One region of the Priestia sp. GS2 genome, then DNA from elsewhere that is predicted to be linked to it. Evidence: riboswitches for the same ligand, from Rfam matches in the RefSeq annotation. Region 1 holds a riboswitch; each other region holds the start of a gene.
What was found. Region 1 has a riboswitch for thiamine pyrophosphate ahead of tenI (thiazole tautomerase TenI). Riboswitches for the same ligand answer to the same signal wherever they lie in the genome.
Positions count from the first base shown of each region.

Region 2: it holds a riboswitch for thiamine pyrophosphate, as region 1 does, so the genes downstream of both, V2145_RS14925 (acetylornithine deacetylase) here and tenI (thiazole tautomerase TenI) in region 1, are expected to answer to the same signal.
Region 3: it holds a riboswitch for thiamine pyrophosphate, as region 1 does, so the genes downstream of both, thiT (energy-coupled thiamine transporter ThiT) here and tenI (thiazole tautomerase TenI) in region 1, are expected to answer to the same signal.

Region 1 covers NZ_JAZGJX010000001.1:3,208,563-3,216,117, reverse strand. Annotated here, with positions in the region: gene V2145_RS16315 (SpoVR family protein) at 1-452, shown strand, start outside; gene V2145_RS16310 (acrylyl-CoA reductase family protein) at 489-1,478, opposite strand; gene V2145_RS16305 (amino acid ABC transporter ATP-binding protein) at 1,588-2,322, opposite strand; gene V2145_RS16300 (amino acid ABC transporter permease) at 2,349-3,053, opposite strand; gene V2145_RS16295 (amino acid ABC transporter substrate-binding protein) at 3,037-3,849, opposite strand; gene V2145_RS16290 (hypothetical protein) at 4,223-4,423, shown strand; TPP riboswitch at 4,508-4,607, shown strand; gene tenI (thiazole tautomerase TenI) at 4,688-5,314, shown strand; gene thiO (glycine oxidase ThiO) at 5,298-6,425, shown strand; gene thiS (sulfur carrier protein ThiS) at 6,422-6,625, shown strand; gene V2145_RS16270 (thiazole synthase) at 6,631-7,398, shown strand; gene V2145_RS16265 (thiazole biosynthesis adenylyltransferase ThiF) at 7,395-7,555, shown strand, end outside.
Region 2 covers NZ_JAZGJX010000001.1:2,932,987-2,940,541, forward strand. Annotated here, with positions in the region: gene V2145_RS14915 (ABC transporter ATP-binding protein) at 1-539, opposite strand, end outside; gene tenA (thiaminase II) at 532-1,203, opposite strand; gene V2145_RS14925 (acetylornithine deacetylase) at 1,200-2,480, opposite strand; TPP riboswitch at 2,589-2,690, opposite strand; gene nei (endonuclease VIII) at 2,905-3,726, opposite strand; gene V2145_RS14935 (DUF3231 family protein) at 3,913-4,911, shown strand; gene V2145_RS14940 (HAD family hydrolase) at 4,942-5,595, opposite strand; gene V2145_RS14945 (hypothetical protein) at 5,808-5,951, shown strand; gene V2145_RS14950 (class I SAM-dependent methyltransferase) at 6,180-6,950, opposite strand; gene V2145_RS14955 (AbrB family transcriptional regulator) at 6,984-7,555, opposite strand, start outside.
Region 3 covers NZ_JAZGJX010000001.1:1,824,888-1,832,442, reverse strand. Annotated here, with positions in the region: gene parE (DNA topoisomerase IV subunit B) at 1-620, shown strand, start outside; gene parC (DNA topoisomerase IV subunit A) at 617-3,049, shown strand; gene V2145_RS09575 (alpha/beta fold hydrolase) at 3,221-4,045, shown strand; gene V2145_RS09570 (YqcI/YcgG family protein) at 4,232-4,999, shown strand; gene V2145_RS09565 (cupin domain-containing protein) at 4,974-5,285, shown strand; gene V2145_RS09560 (cysteine hydrolase family protein) at 5,307-5,885, shown strand; gene V2145_RS09555 (GNAT family N-acetyltransferase) at 5,982-6,476, shown strand; TPP riboswitch at 6,544-6,646, shown strand; gene thiT (energy-coupled thiamine transporter ThiT) at 6,707-7,279, shown strand; gene V2145_RS09545 (TcaA NTF2-like domain-containing protein) at 7,467-7,555, shown strand, end outside.

The sequences.
Region 1 (7,555 bases):
CTGCCGAAATGCAGCGACGCGGCATTCAAAAAGGTTCAGGACGGGAAAAAATGTTTGAGGTTAGGGAAGTTGAATCGGATATCTCATTTATTCGAAATTACCTAACAAAAGACCTTGTCATGAGAGAGGATATGTACTTATTTCAAAAGCAAGGGAAAGATTATAAGATTGTAGATAAAGACTGGACAGAAGTGCGAGATCAACTTGTTAACATGCGCGTAAACGGTGGTTTTCCGTATATTACAGTCACGAATGGTGATTACTTGAAAAATGGAGAGCTATACTTAAAACATTGGTATGAAGGAATTGAACTAGACGTCAAGTATTTAGAGAAGGTTGTGCCGTATTTGTATCAATTGTGGGGCAGACCTGTGCATCTAGAAACCGTAATGGAAGAAAAGCCAATCGCCTTTACGTATGACGGGAAAACAGTACACCGAAAGCATTTATAATAAAAGGAGAAGCATTCGCTTCTCCTTTTTGTATATCTACAGTCTAATAAGTATACGACCTTGAGCTTGTCCTTCAAGCAGCATTGGAAGATAGTTAGGTACATCATTAAGAGAGATTTCTTCTTGGATGAAGTCTTCAAGCTGATTTGGCTTAAAGCTTGTTGCTAGCAGCTTCCATGTCTCGTTTCGAAGGGACAATGGGCAATAGACAGAATCAATACCAAGTAAGTTCACTCCGCGTAAGATGAACGGGAAAACTGTAGTTGGGACGGCTGTTCCAGCCGTTAAGCCACTAGCTGCAACAGAACCACCATATTGAATTTGGGATAGCACGCTTGCGAGCGTTTCACCCCCTACGCTATCGACTGCAGCAGCCCACTTTCCTTTTGCTAAGGCTTTGACTTTACCGTTGTAAACATCTTCTCTAGTTAAAAGAGTGGTAGCTCCAAGCTTTGTTAAATAGGTGGCACTAGAAGCTTTTCCAGAGCTAGCAGCAACCTCATAACCCATCTTTGATAAAATAGAAACGGCAAAGCTTCCTACACCACCTGTAGCGCCAGTGACTAGGACAGGGCCATCCTTTGGTTTCAAGCCCGAATCAATGAGCTTTTTTACAGATAAAGCAGCTGTAAAGCCAGCTGTTCCAATTACCATAGCTTCTTTTAAGGTTAGTCCATCGGGAAGAGGAACAATCCAGTCTGCAGGGATGCGAGCGTATTCACTATAGCCACCGTAATGAGAGACTCCAATTTCGTAGCTGGTTGCAATGACTTCATCACCGCTTTTAAAGCGAGGATTATTAGAAGAAACAACCGTACCTGCTAAATCAATTCCTGGTACAAAGGGATAGGCTTTGACAATATTTCCGTTTGGAATACTAGCTAGGCTATCCTTATAGTTAATACCTGAGTAGTGAACTTTGATGAGAACATCGCTTTGCGGTAACTCGTCGAGCGTGAGCGTTTGAATAGTAGATTGAACTTGTTCGTTCTCTTTTGTTAAGACAAGAGCTTTAAAATTTTCCATGCCGTTCTGTCTCCCTTCATATCTTCGAGCTTATATTTATTATAAAAGACAAAAATTCAAAAGTATAATACGATGCAGATAATGCAAAAGGCTGCAGTTCAGCAGCCTTTTATTGAATCATATTTAAAAAGCGACGAGTTCGCTCTTCTTTAGGGTTTTTGAAAATTTCTTCTGGCGTTCCACGCTCCATGATTACGCCTTGATCCATAAAGATTACTTCGTCTGCCACTTCTCGAGCAAAGCGCATTTCATGTGTGACCACAACCATGGTCATGCCTTCTCTTGCTAAATCTTTCATTGCTTTTAGAACATCGCCTACAAGCTCAGGATCCAAAGCAGATGTAGGCTCATCAAATAGCATTACTTTAGGGTCCATAGCCATTGCTCGAGCGATACCCACACGCTGCTGTTGTCCTCCTGATAATTGAAATGGATAAAAATTAACCTTGTCTCCTAGTCCAACTTTTTGTAGCAGGGAAACAGCGCGTTCTTTCGCCTGTTGTTTTGAAATACCCTTTACAATAACAGGCCCTTCCATAACATTTTCAAGCGCTGTTTTATGAGGAAATAAATTATAGTTTTGAAATACCATTCCCGTTAAGCTACGAAAAGATGTTATCCTTTGCTTTGGTAACTTTTTCTCAAAGCTTACTTCTTGATTATCGATGATGATTTTGCCATCAGTAGGAAGTTCCAGCAAGTTTAAACAGCGAAGAAACGTTGTTTTTCCGGAACCTGAAGGACCGATTAGAACCACTACTTTACCCTGCTCGATGTTTAAATCAATTCCTCGCAATACGTGTAAATCATCAAATGATTTATGAAGGTTCGTAATGTTAATCACGCTAATAAACTCCTTTTTTAATACAGTTATCTTGAGACATAACGGTCAAGCTTCGCTTCAATTCGTCCTTGAACAATGGAAAGAATGGTACACATAATCCAGTATAAAAGAGCCGCTTCCGTATAAAGTAATAAAAATTCATAGTTTGTGGCCGCAATTTCTTGTGCACGACGAAACATTTCGGTTACCAAAATAAGAGATGCTAGCGACGTATCTTTAATAAGGCTAATGAATGAATTCGATAAAGGCGGAATGGATACGCGAGCAGCTTGGGGTAAAATAATACGCTTTAAAGCTTGAGTATATGTCATCCCAATTGAATAACCAGCTTCCCATTGCCCTTTAGGAATCGATAAAATCGCAGCACGGATGATTTCAGATGCGTACGCACCTACGTTTAATGAAAACCCAATTACTGCGGCAACAAATGGATCAATTGTAATATCTAGCGTTGGCAACCCGTAGAAAATAATAAATAATTGCACTAGTAAAGGTGTCCCTCGAATCAGTGACACGTATACGCGCGCAATTATATTAAATACTTTTATAGAAGATAAGCGTCCAAGCGCTGTAAGAATAGCTAAAATAAGGCCTAGTATAAATGAAATAAGCGTTAGTGGAATAGTATATTGAATAGCTCCCTCTATCATTGGATAGAGGGAGGATTGAGCAATAGAGATTAAGCGCTCTGCACGCTCAGGGTCAGTAAAGATACTATTTAGGAGAAACATCTTCACCAAACCATTTTTCAGAAATTTTAGCGTATGTGCCGTCTTCTTGCATATCTGCTAAAGCTTTATTTACTTCTTCCACTAACTTACCGCTATCTTTGCGAAACATTAATCCACTTGCTGATGCGTCTTCTGCTTCATCTACAATTTTTACAGGTGCATTTGGACGTTGTTTTTTATAGTCTAAGAATGATAATTTATCATTAATTGTACCGTCTACACGTTTTGAAACGATTAACTCAGCTGATTGCGTGAATCCTTCAACACCTACTAGTTCAGCTTCATATTTTTTTGCTAAATCAGCATAGTTACTTGTAAGTGATTGTGCAGACTTTTTACCTTTCATGTCCTCAAATGATTTCACTTCATTATTGTCTTCACGAACAACAAGCACCGCTGCAGACTCAATGTATGGGTCAGAGAAATCATATTTTTCTTCGCGGTCTGGACGAATTCCAACTTGGTTAGCAATCATGTCAAAACGCTTAGCGTCTAAACCAGCAAACATTCCATCCCACTGTGTTTCTTTAAATTCAGCTTTCACACCAAGGCGCTTTGCAACTTCTTGTGCAATTTCAACGTCAAAGCCTGTTAACTTATTAGAGTCGTCATGGAACGTAAATGGAGGGTATGTACCTTCTGTTCCAATTGTTAGAACGCCGTCTTCTTTTACTTTTTCGTATAAATCTTGATCACTTTTACTTGCGTTATTTGTTTCTTTTTCATTTGACCCACAAGCTGCTAACACAACTGTGAACGCTAATAAAAGAGATAAAAATGCAACTAATTTTTTCATTTTTTGTTAAACCCCCAGTAATTTGATAGGAATTATATTTCTTGATAGCGTAATTGATATTAAACAAGAAGAAGTTAAAAGTCAATAAAAAAAACTTCTAATAGATAGTATGGCTGTTCTCAAAGGGTTTATGTACTTTGTAGAGCATCAGGAAAAGGTTGGGATTATCATATTAAAAATCATTAGTTTATGAATAAAAAGGAAAGGGAATAAGTAGATAGCTGATGATATTTTAACAAAATTTACGTTCTTCCCTTATTGTTTTTGGGACAATTGTTTTATTTTGATTAGATATTCCTTACTCATACTCGAAACTTGTTATAATAGAGAAAAGAGCATTGAAATTAGGATTTGAAAAGTGGAGATAAGTTTAATGAGAAAACGTGAAGTATGGAAATATATTTTATTGATTGTAACAATTGCAGGACAAGTCATTAGTTTTATCTTTTTAATGGTTAACAGCATAGCTGCCTTGTTATTCTACGGATTTTATATCCTAACTTTTGCTACCTTACTTGGCTCATTTCTATGGGAAGAGCATAGGGAAAAAGAAAAAGAGCTCGAAGATTATTAGCTCGGTACATGAGAAAAATGGTCCAGTAGGTTGTAATCACTCACAAATATGTTATACTTCTAAATGAAAAGTGAAAATATTAGAAAAAATCACTAGGGGAGCCTTTATGGCTGAGACGAAAAAATTCGGACCCTTTGAACCTGATCTGGTTTGTACCAGCGTAGGGAAGTGGATGAGCCATGTTTACATAATGAATGCATGCCAACCACTCTACGTTGTAGAGTGGTTTTTTTGCGTTTATGTCGAAATAAAGGTGAGGATGCTATGATACCCAAACTACATGCTGTGTCAACAGGGAAACAGTCCTTTGAACAGCTTCTGAAAATTAGCAGAGATATTGACCCGTATGTAGGAGCTATCCATATTCGAGAAAAAGAGCGAACGGCACGAGAGTTAGAAATGCTCATTGAAGAACTCAAAAAAGACGTGCACGCTTCAAAGCTAATTGTTAACGATCGAGTAGATGTAGCTTTTGCCTCTCATGTAAAGGGTGTGCACTTGGCTTATCACAGTCTAAGTGTTCAAGGGGTAAAAGCACATTTTCAGCCATTGATTGTTGGTAAATCCGTACACAGTATTAAAGAAGCACAGGAAGCTGAACAAACAGGTGTTGATTATGTCATTTATGGTCATGTGTATCCATCAAAGTCAAAGCTTGGTCAAACACCTCGAGGGCTTGAACGGTTAAATCAAGTGGTTCGTTCAGTGAAAATACCCGTAATTGCCATCGGGGGAATTATGCCTTGCAATGTGAGCGAAGTATTGAGCACAGGTGCACACGGCATCGCTGTTATGTCGGGTGTATTTCAAGATGAAAACCCGCTACAGGCAGCGAAGGAATATGATGAACAACTAAGGAGGTGGAGTGATACATATGCAAATACATTATGATGCACTCGTTATTGGTGGCGGGGTCATTGGAGCCTCAACCGCGTATCACCTTTCTAAAATGGGATATCAAGTAGCAATTTTAGAAAAAAACCAGATTGGTTGTGAAGCATCGGGAGCAGCTGCTGGAATATTAGGTGCGCAAGCTGAAATTGATGAAGAAGGGCCGCTTTTAGAGCTAGCCATTCAAAGTAGGTCGCTTTTTCCGAATCTCGTTGCTGAATTAAAAGAAAAAACGAATATTGATGTTGAGTTCATTCAAAAAGGACTATTAAAAGTAGCAGCAACTGAAGCGGAAGCAGGTTTGCTAAAAGCCAAAGCAGAGCGTCACAGGCGGTGGGATTCGGAAGTGAAGTGGTTATCTCCTGACGCAGCAAGGGAAGCTGAACCGTTGTTAACCCCTGATACATACGGGGCTATTAGCATTCCAAAAGATGGCCAGCTGATGCCAGCTAAGTTAACCCAAGCTTTGGTACACGGAGCTTTGTACCATCAGGCAGCTATTTATGAGAACTGTCATGTTCATGAGCTTATATACGATAACAAAAAGGTAGTTGGCGTACGGACATCAGCGGGCAACTTCTACAGTGACCAAGTGATGGTAAGCGCCGGTGCTTGGACGAAAGATCTGGTGACGGCTATTCAGCCAAAGCATTTGTTTCCTATTAAAGGTGAGTGTATATCCCTCACGACCAATCAACCAAGCATTCAAAAGACCATATTTTTAGATGAAGGATTTTATGTTGTTCCAAAAGCAGGAGGAAGAATAGTGATTGGAGCTACAAAGCGTCCCCATGATTACACGAAGCACGTATCTGCAGAAGCTATTGAATTTTTAATTAGCAAAGCAATCTCTCTTGTTCCATCACTTGCAGAGGCGTCATTTGAAAAAGCATGGGCAGGGCTTCGTCCACAAACTGTAGATGGTTGGCCATATTTAGGACAGCACCCGGAATTAGATAATGTTTATTTAGCATGTGGACACTATCGAAATGGTATTTTACTAAGTGCAATCACAGGTAAAATCATGGCGGAGCAAATGAAAGGTGAGAATCCAAAACATTCCTTTTTTTCAGCTTTTCGCTTACAAAGAGAAATGGAGGGAACGTATTGAACTTAGTGATTAATGGAAAGAGCGTTGAGATAGATTCCTCAATTCAAACGGTTTCTGAGTTATTAGAATCAAGGGATTTACATGAGAAAGTAGTGATTGTCGAGTTAAATAAAGAGATTTTACAAAAGCAAGATCATGAAAAAGCCTCATTGTCAGAAGGCGATTTACTAGAGATTGTTTCATTTGTAGGAGGAGGATGAAAGTTATGTTGAAAATAGGAAAATATGAATTTGCATCTCGTTTACTTTTAGGTACAGGGAAGTTTCCAGATTATACGACGCAGCGTCAAGCAGTAGAAGAATCAGAAACAGAGATTTTAACATTTGCAGTGAGGAGAATGGATATTTTTGATCAGTCTCAGCCTAACTTGCTTGAAGCTCTTGATGTTAAAAGGTTTACGCTTTTACCAAATACAGCTGGAGCTAAAAATGCCGAAGAAGCGGTTCGAATTGCGAAGCTGGCAAAGGCATCTGGGTTGTGTGATATGGTCAAGGTTGAGGTGATTGGCTGTGATAAAACGTTATTGCCAGACCCTGTTGAAACGTTAAAAGCAAGTGAAGAGTTGTTAAAAGAAGGTTTTACAGTATTAACGTATACGTCTGATGATGTTGTACTTGCTAGAAGGCTTGAGGAACTAGGTGTTCATGCTATTATGCCTGGAGCTTCTCCAATTGGGTCGGGACAAGGGATTATTAATCCGTTGAACCTGCAGTTTATTATTGAACAGTCTAAGGTGCCTGTTATTGTAGATGCGGGCATTGGTACAGCTTCTGATGCTGCCAAGGCAATGGAGCTAGGTGCGGATGCTGTTTTACTAAACACCGCTGTATCAGGCGCAAAAGATCCTGTGAAAATGGCTCGCGCGATGAAGCTTGCAATCGAAGCGGGGCGTGATGCTTATTTAGCTGGTCGTATTCCATTTAAAGAATATGCGGTCGCAAGTAGCCCAACAGAAGGGATGAGTATGGGGTGACAGCGCGCTATTCACGTCAAGAGCTCTTTTCCCCGATTGGCAAAGAAGGACAGAAAAAATTATCACAAAAGCATATCTTATTAATTGGAGCAGGTGCTCTAGGGACAGGAAATGCAGAAGCGCTTGTTCGAGCTGGGGTTGGAAAGTTAACAATCAT
Region 2 (7,555 bases), 280 kb from region 1:
TGCTCAAGGAGCCACTCCTGCATGGATAGACGAGTAATAGCATCCAAAGCACTGAACGGTTCGTCCAGCAAAAGCACGTTCGAGCCACTCAGTACCGTGCGTAGGAATGAAACACGCTGCTTCATTCCTCCTGATAAATCAGATGGAAACCTCTGTTCATATCCTTTTAAACCAAATTCACTGAGCAGTTCTTTTGCTTGTATATACGCTTCGTCTTTTGGTACCCCTTTTAACTCTAAAGGCAAAGCAGCGTTATCTAGAATGGTCCTCCAAGGTAAAAGAAGATCTTCTTGAGGCATGTATCCCACATGCCCAAAGCGATTGTGGTGCTGCTGATTATTAATTAAAATTCGTCCCGCCTGCTCTATCTCTAACCCGGTAATAAGGCGAAATAACGTGCTCTTTCCGGAACCGCTTGCGCCGACAATGCTTACAAATTCTCCTTCTTCAATATCAAAATTAAGAGATTCCAAGATCGCTCCTCTGCTTTCTTCATATGAAAAAGTCACCGTTTCAAACTCCAAAGCCTTTTTATACATGAACAGGCCACATCGCTTTTTCGTAAGCCATATCCCAGAATAAGTATTCAAAGCGCGTCGTATTAATAAAAATTTCTTCTAACTTAGTAAGATCTGCTTCTGATTTTCCTTCTGCTAGTTGATCCATTAAATCAATACACCAAGTCGCCAGTTCACCAAATTCAGCTGAGCTGTACATATCAATCCATTCACTATAAAGTTCATGCTTTGCACCAGGCTTGGTGCGAAGCTCTTTTCCAATCTCCCAATAGCTCCACATGCAAGGCAGGAGTGCCGCAACAAGTTCCGCTAAGGTTCCGTTTTGAGAAACATGAAGCATGTAGTGCGTGTAAGCAAGCGTTGTTGGAGCTGCCTCTGCTGTTTCTAACTCTTCAGGGGTAATTAAAAAACGCTTTGCATATTGTCTATGTAACTCCATCTCTTCATTCATTGTTGAATGTAATAACGCTGCAAATTTCCCCATTGTTTGAACATCTGTTGCTTTTACTGCTCCAAGAGCAAACAGCTTCGCATAGTCAATCAAATACACGTAATCTTGCACCATATAAAAGCGAAACTTATCTTGTTCTAACGTTCCTTCTCCCATTCCTTTTACAAAAGGATGCTCATGCGTTTGCTTCCAAATCGGCTTTACTTTTTCATACAAACGTTCACTAAATTTCATTTTGCATTCTCCTTTTTTGTATGTAGCCATTCATAAATAAATTGAACCATCACTTTCGTGTAATCAAGCAATTGATTAACAGATAGCTTTTCATTAACAGAGTGAGCCTCCGTTAAGTCTCCTGGACCATAAATAGCTGTAGCTATACCTGCATCAGCTAGCCAGCCACCGTCCGTAACCGTTGGCGAAACGTTGACATGCGCTTCTTTCATTGTTACTTCTCTATGAGCACCGACTAACAAGTGAACTGCTGGATGATTTTTATCTACTTCAAATGCAGGGAAAATTTCTCCTCTATCTTCAATCATTGATGTGCCTCCCCACTTAAACGTTGGAGGATTTTCTCTTAGCCACGGATCTGCTTTTGCAACCTGTAACAGATAGTCTTCTACTTCTTTCATTACCTCTTCATATGATTCATTTGGATAATAATGAACGGTCACCCACAGCCTGCATTCGTCTGCGATAAAGGCTGCGTTGCGGCCACCTTCAATAACAGCTGGATTGATTGTATTTGTTCCAACCGGAAAACCGGGATAGCTTTTGACAACAGCCCAGTGGCGCTCAAGCTCCTGCAGTGCACCAATTAATTTCGCCATTTTTTCAATTGCACTGGCTCCTAATAAGCCGCCCCCTGCATGAATCATTTGCCTTCTTGTGGCATCATGATATGTTTGCTTACTTTTCACGGTTATCCACCCCGTAATGACTCCACCTTGACCTTGGATTTGCAGCTCACTTGTATCAACCACAATCGCAAAGTCTGCGCTGTATCCTCGCTTGCAGCATTCAAGGGTCCCAGCTTCTCCAACCTCTTCCCCGATAACCGATTGAAAGGTTAAATCCCCCGGAAATTCCATTCCAGCTTCATGTAGAAGCTTAATGGCAAACAGCGCTCCAGCGAGTCCACCTTTCATATCAGCAACGCCTCTCCCCATTATGAATCCTTCTTCAAATTTCGTTTGGAAAGGACTTATATCCCATGCTTCGCCTTCGTTGACTGCCGCAACATCAATATGTCCATTAATAATTAAACTCTGATATTCGCTTTGACTTGTTCCTTTTAACGTTCCTACAACGTTAGGGTCATTTGGGTACACGTCCCACATGTCAATTTCAAAACCATAGCTTTCCAACAGCTCTGCAATATATATCTGCGCTTCTTTTGTATTACGTGCAGGTGGTGCTGGTGTTTTATACGAGACGAGCTTGGTCAAAAGCTCAATAAGTTCATCTTGTCTAGTATCCACCTGCTCTACCACATCTGTAATGTTCATACTAATCCCCTCCCTCTAAACCACATAAAAAAGCGCTTCTTTTCATAGAAAAGAAGCGCTTGAATATACACATATATCCCTTTTACATCCTGTAAAAGTCCATAGATGTAGCACACAATACCTCTTTCCTACGCTAGTATTACCTAGTTCAGGTTATAAGGGTTAAGACCATGTCTCTCTCAGCTTCAAGAAGCACCCCTAGTGGTTTAATAATGACTATTTATTTGTAAAGCTATCTGATTATTATCTCTATTAGTTGTACCACACTACCTCATATAGTTCAATATAATTTACAGAATTCCAATTTGAACTCTACACTAACAAAAGAGCTATGTTTAACCTTATCATAGAAAATTGAGAACCCTGCTGATTATACAAGACTAGGGACAAGCTATTGGAATTAAGAGTTCCGGCTTTTGTATGCTTACTTCTTTTGGCAAGTTGGACAGTAATACAACCGCCTCGAAGCAGCAGGAATTTTTTGAATTTCCGTTCCATCTATTCGACACGCTTCTCCCTCTCGGTTAAATACCCAGTGTCGATAAGCAGAACGTTTTACTCCTTTTTCCTTTAACTTTTCAACTAAAGACAAATCGTTTGTAATCCCTCCCGTTTCATACGACTGCTTCATTAGCAAAATTGTTGCTTCCGCAGCTTTTTTAATCTGCTTTTCTGTACAATCACAAGGTCGCTTATCCGGGTGAATACCTGCTAAAAACAGGATCTCACTGCGCAAATAATTCCCAATGCCCGCTACAAAGCTCTGGTCAAGCAATAGAGACGTCCATTTTCGGCGATAAAATGCTTTGCTTGTAAAACGTTCAATTAAGTCCTCTACGCTCACTTGTTCACTTAAGATGTCTGGTCCGACTCTCGAAACAAACGGATGAGCAAGAACTTCTTCATCAAGCAGCACTTCGATATCCGATGCGCTATACAAAAGAGCTGATTTTTGCTCGTTGTGAATGGCTAAGCGGAGCTGCCGATTTGTTTTTGGATACTGATACGCCTTTCTGATATACCATTTACCGTAGAGCTGATTATGTGAATAAATCGTATATCCATTATCAAAGCGAATAAGCATTGCTTTCCCTTTTGTATCAACTCTCTTAACCGATGCTCCCGTAAGCATGCTTTCGTATTTTTTTAATGCTTCAAACGCAAACCATACTTCTCCTACAGGCCTAGAAGTAATCGCTCTTTGTACTTCATCTGCTGCTCTTCGAATTTCTGGCCCTTCCGGCATATTAACATCTCCTTTACTCTCTTACTTTTTCTATTTTCATTAGGTTTTAAAGAAAATTCAAGAATGAGTAGGCTTGAAAGCACATTTAAAATAGACAGTTATTTTTCCTTTCCCTACACTAATGGAATATCTACATCTAAACGGTCAAAACTAACAACAACACATATATTTATAAAGGAGTATACTATGAGTACATTTTTACCATTATCCGCTTCTGAAATGGCTGCGATTTGGCAACAGTACATGAATGATAAAGCTGTCTCATGCACGTTACTACACTTTCTGCGCCATGTGGATGATCAAGAAATTGAGCAGTCATTAAAAGCTACTCAGCATATTATTGAACGAAATCTAGACGTTTTAAGCGCATTGTTTTTAAAAGAAAACATGCCAATTCCGCTTGGATTTAATGAAGAAGATTTACATGTTGACGCTCCTAGACTCTTTTCGGATTCGTTTTATTTACTATATTTAAAGCATGTTTCCAATTTGCTGTTATTATCCGCTACATATGGAGTAGACATTGCAAAACGTGAAGACATTCGGACTTTTTTCAGAAAACTGCTGCTATTAGCCGAGCAGTTAAACCAACAGGTAACCGACTTACTTTTAGCCAAAAAAGTATATATTCAGCTCCCGCCAATCCCTATTGCAGACTCTTCTGATATGGCTGGAAAAGAAATGTTTTTGGGTCACTTTTTTGATGAAAAAAGACCGCTTACTGTCATTGAGATATCACATCTCATTTCAAATATTGAAACGAATCTAATCGCAAAAGATTTGCTACTTGGCTTTGCACAGACAGCAACTTCTGAAGATATTAAAGCATTTTTACTAAAAGGACGTCATATAATGCAGGCTCATATTGAACAGCTGTCTGAGCCACTGATGGTTGAAAACATTCCCATCATCATGGAATGGGATTATGGAGTTGAAAAATCTGCTGTACCACCTTTTTCAGAAAAGCTCATGATGTTTCACGTATCAGCAATGGTATCGGAAAGCGTTCGAAACTACGGCATGTCTATGGCCACTAATCCAAGGCTTGATTTATCCGCTAAATATACAAAGTTTACAAATGAAATCTTACAATTTGCTGAAGAAACATCCCGCATTAGTATTGAGCAAGGCTGGCTTGAAGAGCCTCCTCACATCCCATTTCCAAAAATACATTTAGAGCCGTAAAAAAGTGGAGCTAATGCTAGCTCCACTTTCTTAATGACTTACCTGTTCAATTACCTCCTGTAGTGACTTCTCTTTCATGGAAGCAATACGTAAATGATACGTTTCAAAAGTCAAATGTGCAGACAGACGATTCGGTACGATTACACATTGTAAACCTGCTGCGATAGCGGCTTTTGCACCGTTTGCAGAATCTTCAAAAGCAATGGCTTCAGAAGGATGTACGCCTAACTTTTCAACTGTTTGCTTATAAAGAGCCGGGTCTGGCTTAACTTTTTCCACGTCATCACGCGTTTGCATCACTTCAAAATGATCAAGGAGATCTAATTCCTTTAAAAACGACGTCACCCACGCACGGTCTGAACTGCTGGCTAAACCAATTTTCAGACCTAATTCTTTCGCTTCTTTTAAATACTCCAGAACACCTTCACGAGCTGCCAGCTGCTTCATTTTTTCTTGATGACGTTTTAACGACTCCTTCGCAATCTCGTCCTTCGTTAATTCACGACCAAACTGCTCATATAAAAAGTCGTAAAGCGCTGTAGTATCTGTTCCTATATAAGACGCAAACTCTTCAATTTTTAAATGTACGCCACGAGGTTCTAACATATCGCAATACACTTCATACCAAACTGATTCTGTATCTACAATTAATCCATCAAAGTCAAATACAATTGCTTTAATCATCTTTCATACCGCCTTTATACCTCAATTCTAGTTAATATCCTATCACGTTCTTCTGAGTAGAGCTACAAGTATACGCTTTACCTAGCACATCCGCATATGGATATGATTCACATCTTCTTATTTCTTTACGCTCAACTTTTTATATTAGACTAAAAGTATAAAAAATGAGAAATCATTTGCTCTTTTTCATCTCTTCAGAAGGAGGAACGAAAATGAAACAAGAAGGAATTCCGGTCACTGAGATACCAAAATCCCAAACGTGTTCAGAAGAGTTTTTTCTGATTAATTGGTACAAAGAAATGTTTAGCAATCCTTTTACTCTAGACATTCATCGTTCTACAAATAAAAAGCATTGAATATTTGGAAATGGCCCTTACTTTCGCTTAGGTGCTCAGCTGGTACGACTTGAAATGCAAGTGGCGCTAGAAGCTTTTATTCAGAGATTTTCGAGAAACGAAGCCGCTTCAGATTTTATATTAGAAGACAATCTAACCGCTTCGGGAACGGATCAAACGTTCGTCCGCCTACCAATCAAAGTATAAGGCTAACTAAAAAGCCGCGCTCTCACCGGAGCGCGGCTTCTCTTATTTTTTAGCAATAATTAAAACCGATTCTGCTTGAAACGATTGAATACTTGTGCCGTCTGTTTGAATATGAAAGAACGCTTTCAATTCATTTGAAGCACTCAGCATCTTTCCTGTGAGTTCTTGCTTATCGTTTTGAGGTACTTTCATCATTTCACACCAATCATCAAACAGAAATGTTTTTGGAAAGCGCGTCATTAGCTCAATTGTAAAGCCCGCTTCCTCTAACATTTTAAACCACTCTGTTTTTTTATAAGCACGATGATGACTAGGATCTCGCTTCTTTTCCACTTCGTTATAAAAAGCATCATGCGCATCACTTTCTGGCGCCACGTTATCGACAACTATAAACGCTCCATCCTTTTTTAATACCCGAGCCGATTCATTCACAAAGCTTTGCACATCTGTAAAATGATGAGGAGCAATTCGGCATGTTACAAGATTAAACGCTTCGTCTAAAAACGGTAATTTCTCAGCTTCCCCCTGCACAAACGATACGTTCTCATGACCGTTACTTTTAATAAATTCTTCTGCATGAAGAAGCATTTGTGGAGTAAGGTCAAAAGCTACTACCTCACCAAATAAACCGGCAAGCTTATTAGCCACGTGACCTCCACCCGTTGCGATATCCAATGCTTTTTCTCCCGCATAATCAGCCGCTGCTTCTGCTAAGAAAATTAAATCAGCTCCCTTGGAATGGCCTTTGCTTTTCACATAGTTTTTAGCATTACTGCCAAATTGACTCACCACTAGCTCTTTTTCATGATTCATCTCCCACCACTACCTCTCTTTATAATTTAGCTATTACCTTTCTTGAACCTTGGCATGAGTATGAACTCTCTGTTCCCCAACGCGATAGAACCATCTAAAGATGGGTGGTAATAACAGCGAAACAATTAAAATACGAAAGACTTGAACAGCTACCACAAACGGTGCATCTGCTCCTAATACAACAGAAGTAGTCGCCATCTCCGCAACTCCTCCTGGAGCAAAAGCAAGTGCTGTTGTAATAAATGGAATGCCTCCAACCTCAGATACGATATATGCACATATAAACATTGTACCAATTAACACAATTGTGCTAATAAAAGCCACTCCAATCGTTCGTTTCATACCCTGAAACATATCAGCGCGAAAGCGTGAACCGATACTTGTTGCAATGATTACTTGAGCCATAATTAAAACAAGATGTGGCCACCAAGCCGTTAAGTTATAGCCCACAAGCGCTGAGCCTGCCACTTGCGTAATACCTACAGTCAACATCCCTCCAACAAGCCAGGGAGCCGGAAATTTGAAACGCTTGCCAATTAGGTATCCAATAAAAGCTGCAACAACTAATGTAAACGTCCATAATACTGACTCCAAACTAAAAGAAG
Region 3 (7,555 bases), 1.4 Mb from region 1:
GGAAAGTTATTAATACGGAAAAAGCAAAACTTCAAGATATCTTTAAGAATGAAGAAATTAGCACAATCATTCATGCAATTGGTGGAGGTGTTGGAGCTGAGTTTGAAGTGGATGATATCAACTATGACAAAATCGTCATTATGACTGATGCAGATACGGATGGTGCTCATATCCAAGTATTACTTTTAACATTTTTCTACCGTTATATGAAACCATTAGTTGAAGCAGGGAAAGTATTTATTGCTCTTCCACCTCTTTATAAAGTAAGCAAAGGAACTGGGAAGAAAGAAGTTCTAGAATATGCTTGGAGCGATGAAGAATTACAAGGAGCAATAAAAAAAGTAGGAAAAGGCTATATCATTCAGCGCTATAAAGGTTTAGGAGAAATGAACGCAGATCAGCTATGGGAAACAACCATGAATCCTGATACAAGAACGCTCATTCGAGTGCGTATCGATGACGCAGCACGAGCAGACCGCCGCGTTACTACCTTGATGGGTGATAAAGTAGAACCGAGAAGGAAATGGATTGAAAGCAACGTTGCATTTGGACTCGAAGAAGATCCAAATATTTTAGATAATGAAAATGTAGTAACGGTCGCAGAGGAGGACGCACAATGACACAAGCAGAACGATTTTTAGATTTACCTCTTGAGGACGTAATTGGCGACCGCTTTGGACGATATAGTAAATATATTATTCAAGAGCGTGCGCTACCCGATGCAAGAGATGGATTAAAGCCGGTACAGCGCCGCATCTTGTATGCAATGCATGTGGAAGGAAATACGGCTGAAAAAGGGTTTCGTAAATCAGCAAAGACAGTTGGTAACGTAATTGGTAACTATCACCCTCATGGAGATTCTTCAGTTTACGATGCGATGGTGCGTATGAGTCAAGACTGGAAAGTACGAAACGTACTCGTTGAAATGCACGGGAACAACGGTAGTATTGACGGTGATCCACCAGCAGCAATGCGTTATACGGAAGCGCGTTTATCAGCAATGGCCTCTGAGCTGCTACGTGATATTGACAAACAAACAGTAGAGTTTGTTCCTAACTTTGATGATACTAGCGAAGAACCAACCGTGTTACCAGCAATGTTCCCGAGTTTACTTGTAAATGGCTCAACTGGAATTTCAGCTGGGTATGCTACTGAAATTCCACCTCATCATCTCGAAGAAGTCATTGACGCAACAATTATGCGAATTGATAATCCATCAAGCTCAGTAGAGGAGCTAATGACGGTTATTCATGGTCCTGATTTTCCAACAGGTGGTATTATACAGGGCGTTGATGGAATCAAAAAAGCATATGAAACAGGCAAAGGAAAAATCATCATTCGAGGAAAAGCCGAAATTGAGGATGTGCGCGGAGGCAAGCAACAAATTGTCATTACAGAAATTCCGTTTGAGGTAAATAAAGCAAATCTAGTAAAAAAGATGGATGAGTTGCGCATCGATCGCAAGGTAGAAGGTATTGCAGAAGTTCGTGATGAAACTGACCGCACGGGTCTACGCATTGTTATTGAACTAAAGAAAGATGCTAATGCACAAGGTGTACTAAACTATTTATATAAAAATACGGATTTACAAGTTCCTTATAGTTTTAATATGGTAGCTATTTCAAAGAAAAGACCAACATTAATGACCCTACCAAGCATTTTAGATGCGTATATTGATCATCAGCGTGAAGTGGTTACAAATCGCTCAAAATATGAGCTGCAAAAGGCAAAAGAGCGAGAACATATTGTAGCTGGCTTAATTAAAGCACTGTCTATTTTAGATGAAGTAATTTCTACAATCCGAGCGTCAAAAGATAAGCGAAATGCAAAAGATAACTTAATGACGCAGTTTGAGTTTACAGAAAAACAGGCAGAAGCAATTGTTTCCCTGCAGCTCTATCGTTTAACAAACACGGATATCACCGCACTAGAACAAGAGTCGGAAGAACTTAAAGGTAAAATTACAGAGCTTGAAGCCATCTTAGCTAGTGAGAAAAAGCTTTTTAGCGTCATTAAAAAAGAGCTTCGTCGCGTGAAAAAGCAGTACGGCGACGAGCGTCGTTCAAAGATTGAAGCAGAAATTGAAGAAATCAAAATTAATCTTGAAGTGATGGTACCTTCAGAAGATGTTATTGTCACAGTAACAAAAGATGGTTATGTTAAACGTACAAGCTTACGTTCATATTCAGCTTCGAATGGACAAGATTTCGGTATGAAAGACACGGATCGCATCCTTTCAAAGCTGGAAATCAACACAACTGAAACACTTTTAATTTTCACAAGAAAAGGAAACTATTTATACTTGCCTGTACATGAACTTCCTGATATCAGGTGGAAAGATATGGGGCAGCATATCATGAACATTGTTCCAATTGATAAAGACGATTATATTGTGAACGCAATTCCAATTAAAGAGTTTAAAGACGATCACTATTTGTTATTCTTTACGAAAAACGGCATGATTAAAAAATCTGAATTGCTGCAGTATAAAGCGCAACGTTATTCTAAAGCTCTTGTCGCTGTGAATGTTAAAGGTAATGACGAAGTGGTAGATGTGTACGTAACAAATGGCAAACAGCAGGTCTTTATTGCCACTCGTCAAGGATACGGCCTATGGTTTGCTGAAGAAGAAGTCAATGTTGTGGGAACGCGTGCTGCAGGTGTGAAAGGGATTAATTTAAAAGAAAACGATTATGTCGTGAGTGGCGTTGTTTTTAGCGAAGAAAAAGTAAAGGAAACTGATTTATTTATTACAACGCACCGAGGTGCTATTAAGAAAACAAAAATGACGGAATTTGAGCAGTCGTCTCGAGCGAAGCGTGGATTAGTAATGGTTCGTGAATTAAAAGCAAATCCTCATCAAATTACAAAAGTGAAGGTTGTCACGAAGGAAGATGAGGTTGTGATACAGTCAGAGAAAAATCAAATAGAGCGCATTGATCCAGCGTCAATGCGACCAAGCGACCGCTATAGCAACGGTTCGTTTGCAATCGATCAAGCGGAATCTGGAGACGTTATTGATGTATGGATTGAGAAAAAATTAAAATAAAGCAATAAAAAGAACGCTATTTTGTAGCGTTCTTTTTATTGCAGTTTAATTCTATATAAACTATGTTCTAAATAAACAACATAAAAGAAATAAGCAGCTAAAAAATATCAACATGAATATAAAAAATCAACATAAAAATAAAGTAGGCATAATGAAAGGAAGTGTGCGTTTATGGGCTATTACCTTACCGTTGATCGAAAAGGTACAAAAATATATGTTGAAGATATTGGAAGTGGAATGCCTGTATTGTTTCTTCACGGTTGGCCAGTTAATCATAAAATGTATGAATATCAGTTTAATGTTCTTCCGAAATATGGGATTCGCTGTATTGCAATAGACTTACGTGGGTTTGGGAAATCAAGTCGTCCGTTTAAAGGTTATACATATAACTCATTAGCCGACGACGTTCGAGCAGTTATTCATGCGTTACAACTTCCAGCTGTAACGCTAGTGGGTTTTTCAATGGGAGGGGCAATTGCTTTACGTTATATAAGCAGACATTTAGGGTTCGGAGTGAACAAACTTATCCTAGCTGGTGCAGCCGCGCCTAGCTTTATTAAAAGAAGCGGTTTTCCCTATGGGTTTTCTAAAGAAGAAGTAGATGCTATCATTCAAGCGACGTACCAAGACCGGCCGGCCATGCTTGCTGATTTTGGGCAAAAATTTTTCAATTCAAAACTTAGCCCTTCTTTTAGAGATTGGTTTCAATTGTTGGGTCTAGAAGCTTCGGGTCACGGAACAATTAAAACAGCAAAGTCACTGCGTGATGAAGATCTACGTGAAGACCTCAGTCAAATTTTTGTAAAAACATATATTTTACATGGAAAAAAAGATCAAGTTTGTCCATTCCCCTTAGCCGAAGCTATGCATAATGGAATTGAGGATTCAACGTTAATTCCTTTTGAACAGAGTGGTCACGGCCTTTTTTATGATGAACAAAAAAAGTTTACTGAAACCTTAAAAGATATTGTTTATTCTGCTGAAAAACGAGAATGACGGAGCTAAAAAAATGAAAAAGGCTAGTCAGAGGCTGTTTCCTATGGACAAAAGCCTTTCTTTCTGCCAGCTTGCTTATAGGTTATTCTTGTTACTTGTAAAGTTGAAGAATATAACAAGAAGTAAACATAAAGCACACTACTTCTTAATAAAAATGTATGGTGGAAACCTGTAAGGAGGGTTTTAATGAGAAATAAAAAGCTATTTAACAGCAAGGAAATTATGGATTCGTCGATTGTGCCTGAATGGGGAAAAGAAGTTTTTACTAATTTTAGTCAAGATATGCTTTCTGAAGAGAATCCTTTCCCATGCATTTTAGGAGTAGAAGGATTAAAGAAAGATTTGCTGCGCTTTGCGTTTGTTTCTTCACCATACAACTATAAAGATATTAAACTCTGTGCAGAAGCACTTAAAGAATATATTTCATGTTTTCGCACATTAGGTCGTTATACATCATTTGTTGTGTTCTTTGAGCCTGAACATAAAAAACGTACGATGACTCAGTATGAAACAATGTTTTGGGATACACTCACATTTTTACATCAAATTGACAGAAAGCCTTGGCCAGAAGATATCCCCAAAGACCCTAATGATCCTCTATGGGAGTTTTGTTTTGAAGGTGAGCCAATATTTGTTGTATGTAATACACCTATACATGAATTACGAAAAAGTCGGAAGAGCAGCAGTCTTATGATTACATTTCAGCCGAGATGGGTGTTTGAAGGAATGACACCTCATACAAAAGTTGGTCAGCAAGTTCAAAAAACAGTTCGAAATCGACTTGAAGAATACGACAAAGTTGAAGCGCATCCTCATCTAGGATGGTACGGGAATCAAGAAAATCATGAATGGAAGCAATATTTCTTACGAGATGTTAACAACTCATTTCCAACAGAGTGTCCATTCAAACTAAAAAGGAGTGAAAGAGATGGAACTAAAAAAAGCCTTTATTAAAAAAGGGATTGGCGGTGGACTTGAAGAAGTTATACATGAACTACTTCCAAAACATACCGGTTATGTAGAAGTTCAGCATGATGTTGCAGGGCAAGAACACCCAAGTCATACTCACCCAACCGACGAGATTCTTCATATTATTGAAGGGTCTATCTACTTTACAGTTGAGGGAGAAACAACTCGGTGCGAAGCGGGAGATCGCATTTATTTACCAAAACAGACGCAGCATGCTTCAAAAGCTGATGTAAATGGTTGTACGTATGTAATCTCCATTTTAAAATTTTGATGAAAGAAGTTGATGACTGGAATGATTCAATCAAACCCTGTTTTAATCATCATAGATGTACAAAAAGGTTTTGAACAAGATGCTTGGGGAACTCGTAATAATGTTCATGCAGAAGATAATATGCTCACTCTTTTACAAGCATGGAGGAGACAGCAGTTTCCAGTTATTCACGTTCAGCATGCTTCAAAAAGCGAAACATCTCCTCTTTTTCCAGGGACGGAAGGCTTTCGTTTCAAAGAAGGATTTGGTCCTGTTGGTGATGAATACTTAATTCGCAAACATAAAAATAGCTGCTTTATAGGGACAGAGCTAGATAACTATCTAAAGGAAAACGGATATGATACGCTTATACTAGTGGGGTTAACAACCAATCATTGCGTCTCTACAACGGCACGTATGGCAGGAAACTTAGGTTATCGCACCTACGTAATACACGATGCAACTGCGTGTTTCAACTTGTTATCATACGATGGGGAAACAACTTTTGCGGCAGAAGATGTTCATCGCTTAAGCTTATCATCGCTTCATAATGAATTTGCGACGGTTACTTCAACGTCTGAAGCGCTACGTGTACTGCAATCCTATCAATATATTAAATAAACCCTGATGCAACAGCATTAGGGTTTTTTGTGTAGATTATTCTGAAAAAAACAAGTACAATAGAAACATCATTTTGAAAAAGGAGCAAGATACATCATGACAGTAATTAGAAAAGCTTTAGCAGAAGACTTACCTTCAATGGTAGATATTTATAATCAGTCAGTGCGCCAAAGCGCAGCAACATTTGACTTAACGCCTGTAACGATTGAACAGCGTAAAAGTTGGTTTGAATCTCATGACCAAAGTCAACTATTTCCTCTGCTTGTTGCTGAACGAAATAGTGAAGTAGCTGGATACGCATCTTTGTCTTCCTATCGTGATAAAGAAGCATATATTCGAACAGTTGAGCTCTCTGTATATGTCGATGAAGCTCATCAGGGGTATAGAATTGGTAAAAGCCTAATGGAAGCTATTTTAGCACAAGCAAAAGAGTTAAATCATCACGTTGTTATTTCCGGTATTACAAAAGGAAACGATAAAAGCATTAAAATGCATGAACAGTTTGGATTTACGTTTTGTGGAGAGTTCAAAGAAGTAGGTTGGAAGTTTGATCAATGGCAAGATGTTCTGTTTTATCAGCTTATTCTTTAAATAAAATTTGCTTCTTACTTATGTGAGAAATATGGTATAATAGGAAGCGTTCTAATAATACATATCAACGTACCACAGGGGGAGCCTGAATGGCTGAGAGTGAACCAATTGTTCTGACCCTTTGAACCTGTTAGTTAATGCTAGCGTAGGGAGTGTGGATCGTGCAGCTTGTGCTGTCTCCTGTGTTTGTCGTTGAATACTAATGATTTTACAACAGGAGTGAAAAGACGATGAATAAAGGAATGTCTTTACAAGCGAAAATTGAAGTGGCAATCTTTGCAGCTTTAGCAATGATTATTGATATATTGCCATCCATCACAATTGCACCCGCCGTGTCCATATCTTTTTCCATGGTACCAATCTTCATTATTTGCTTTCGATGGGGATTTAAATCCGGTGTTGTAGCTGGATTTTTATGGGGATTACTACAAGTTGTCACGGGCACTGCTTATGTGTTAACACCTCTACAAGCTTTTATTGAGTATTTTATTGCATTTGCGTTCATTGGCCTAGCAGGGCTATTGTCAGGTGTTATCAAGCAGAACTTAGCTGCTAACAATCGAACAAAAGCATTTATGTTTATTATTTTAGCTATCATTATCGGAAGCGTTGCTCGTTATTTCTGGCACTTTGTTGCAGGAATTGTCTTTTGGGGCTCTTATGCACCAAAAGGAGTATCGGCATTATGGTATTCATTTACAATGAACGGATTGGCAATGGTGGGCTCCATGATTGCTTGTCTAATTATTTTAGCCGTATTAATTCCGTCTGCTGCAAGAGTGGTATTAAACCGCGCTTCATAACTGAAATGAATGGAACCTATAGGAGTAACATCCTATAGGTTTTTTTGCTTTTTCAAACGAATCTACATGTTTTCAGTGTTTTTGTTCTTTTTATGAAAGGGTTGAGGGTTTTTTTGTAGAATGGTATACTAGGTCTGTTTGTTGGAAGAATATACATACCATTTTTTTGTAGGAAGGAATCATTTTAATGAACAAACGTAATCTCCTTTATATGACGATTGCAACATCCCTTTTACTAGCAGGGTGTCAGCAAAAAGCTCAAAAAGCAACTGAGGT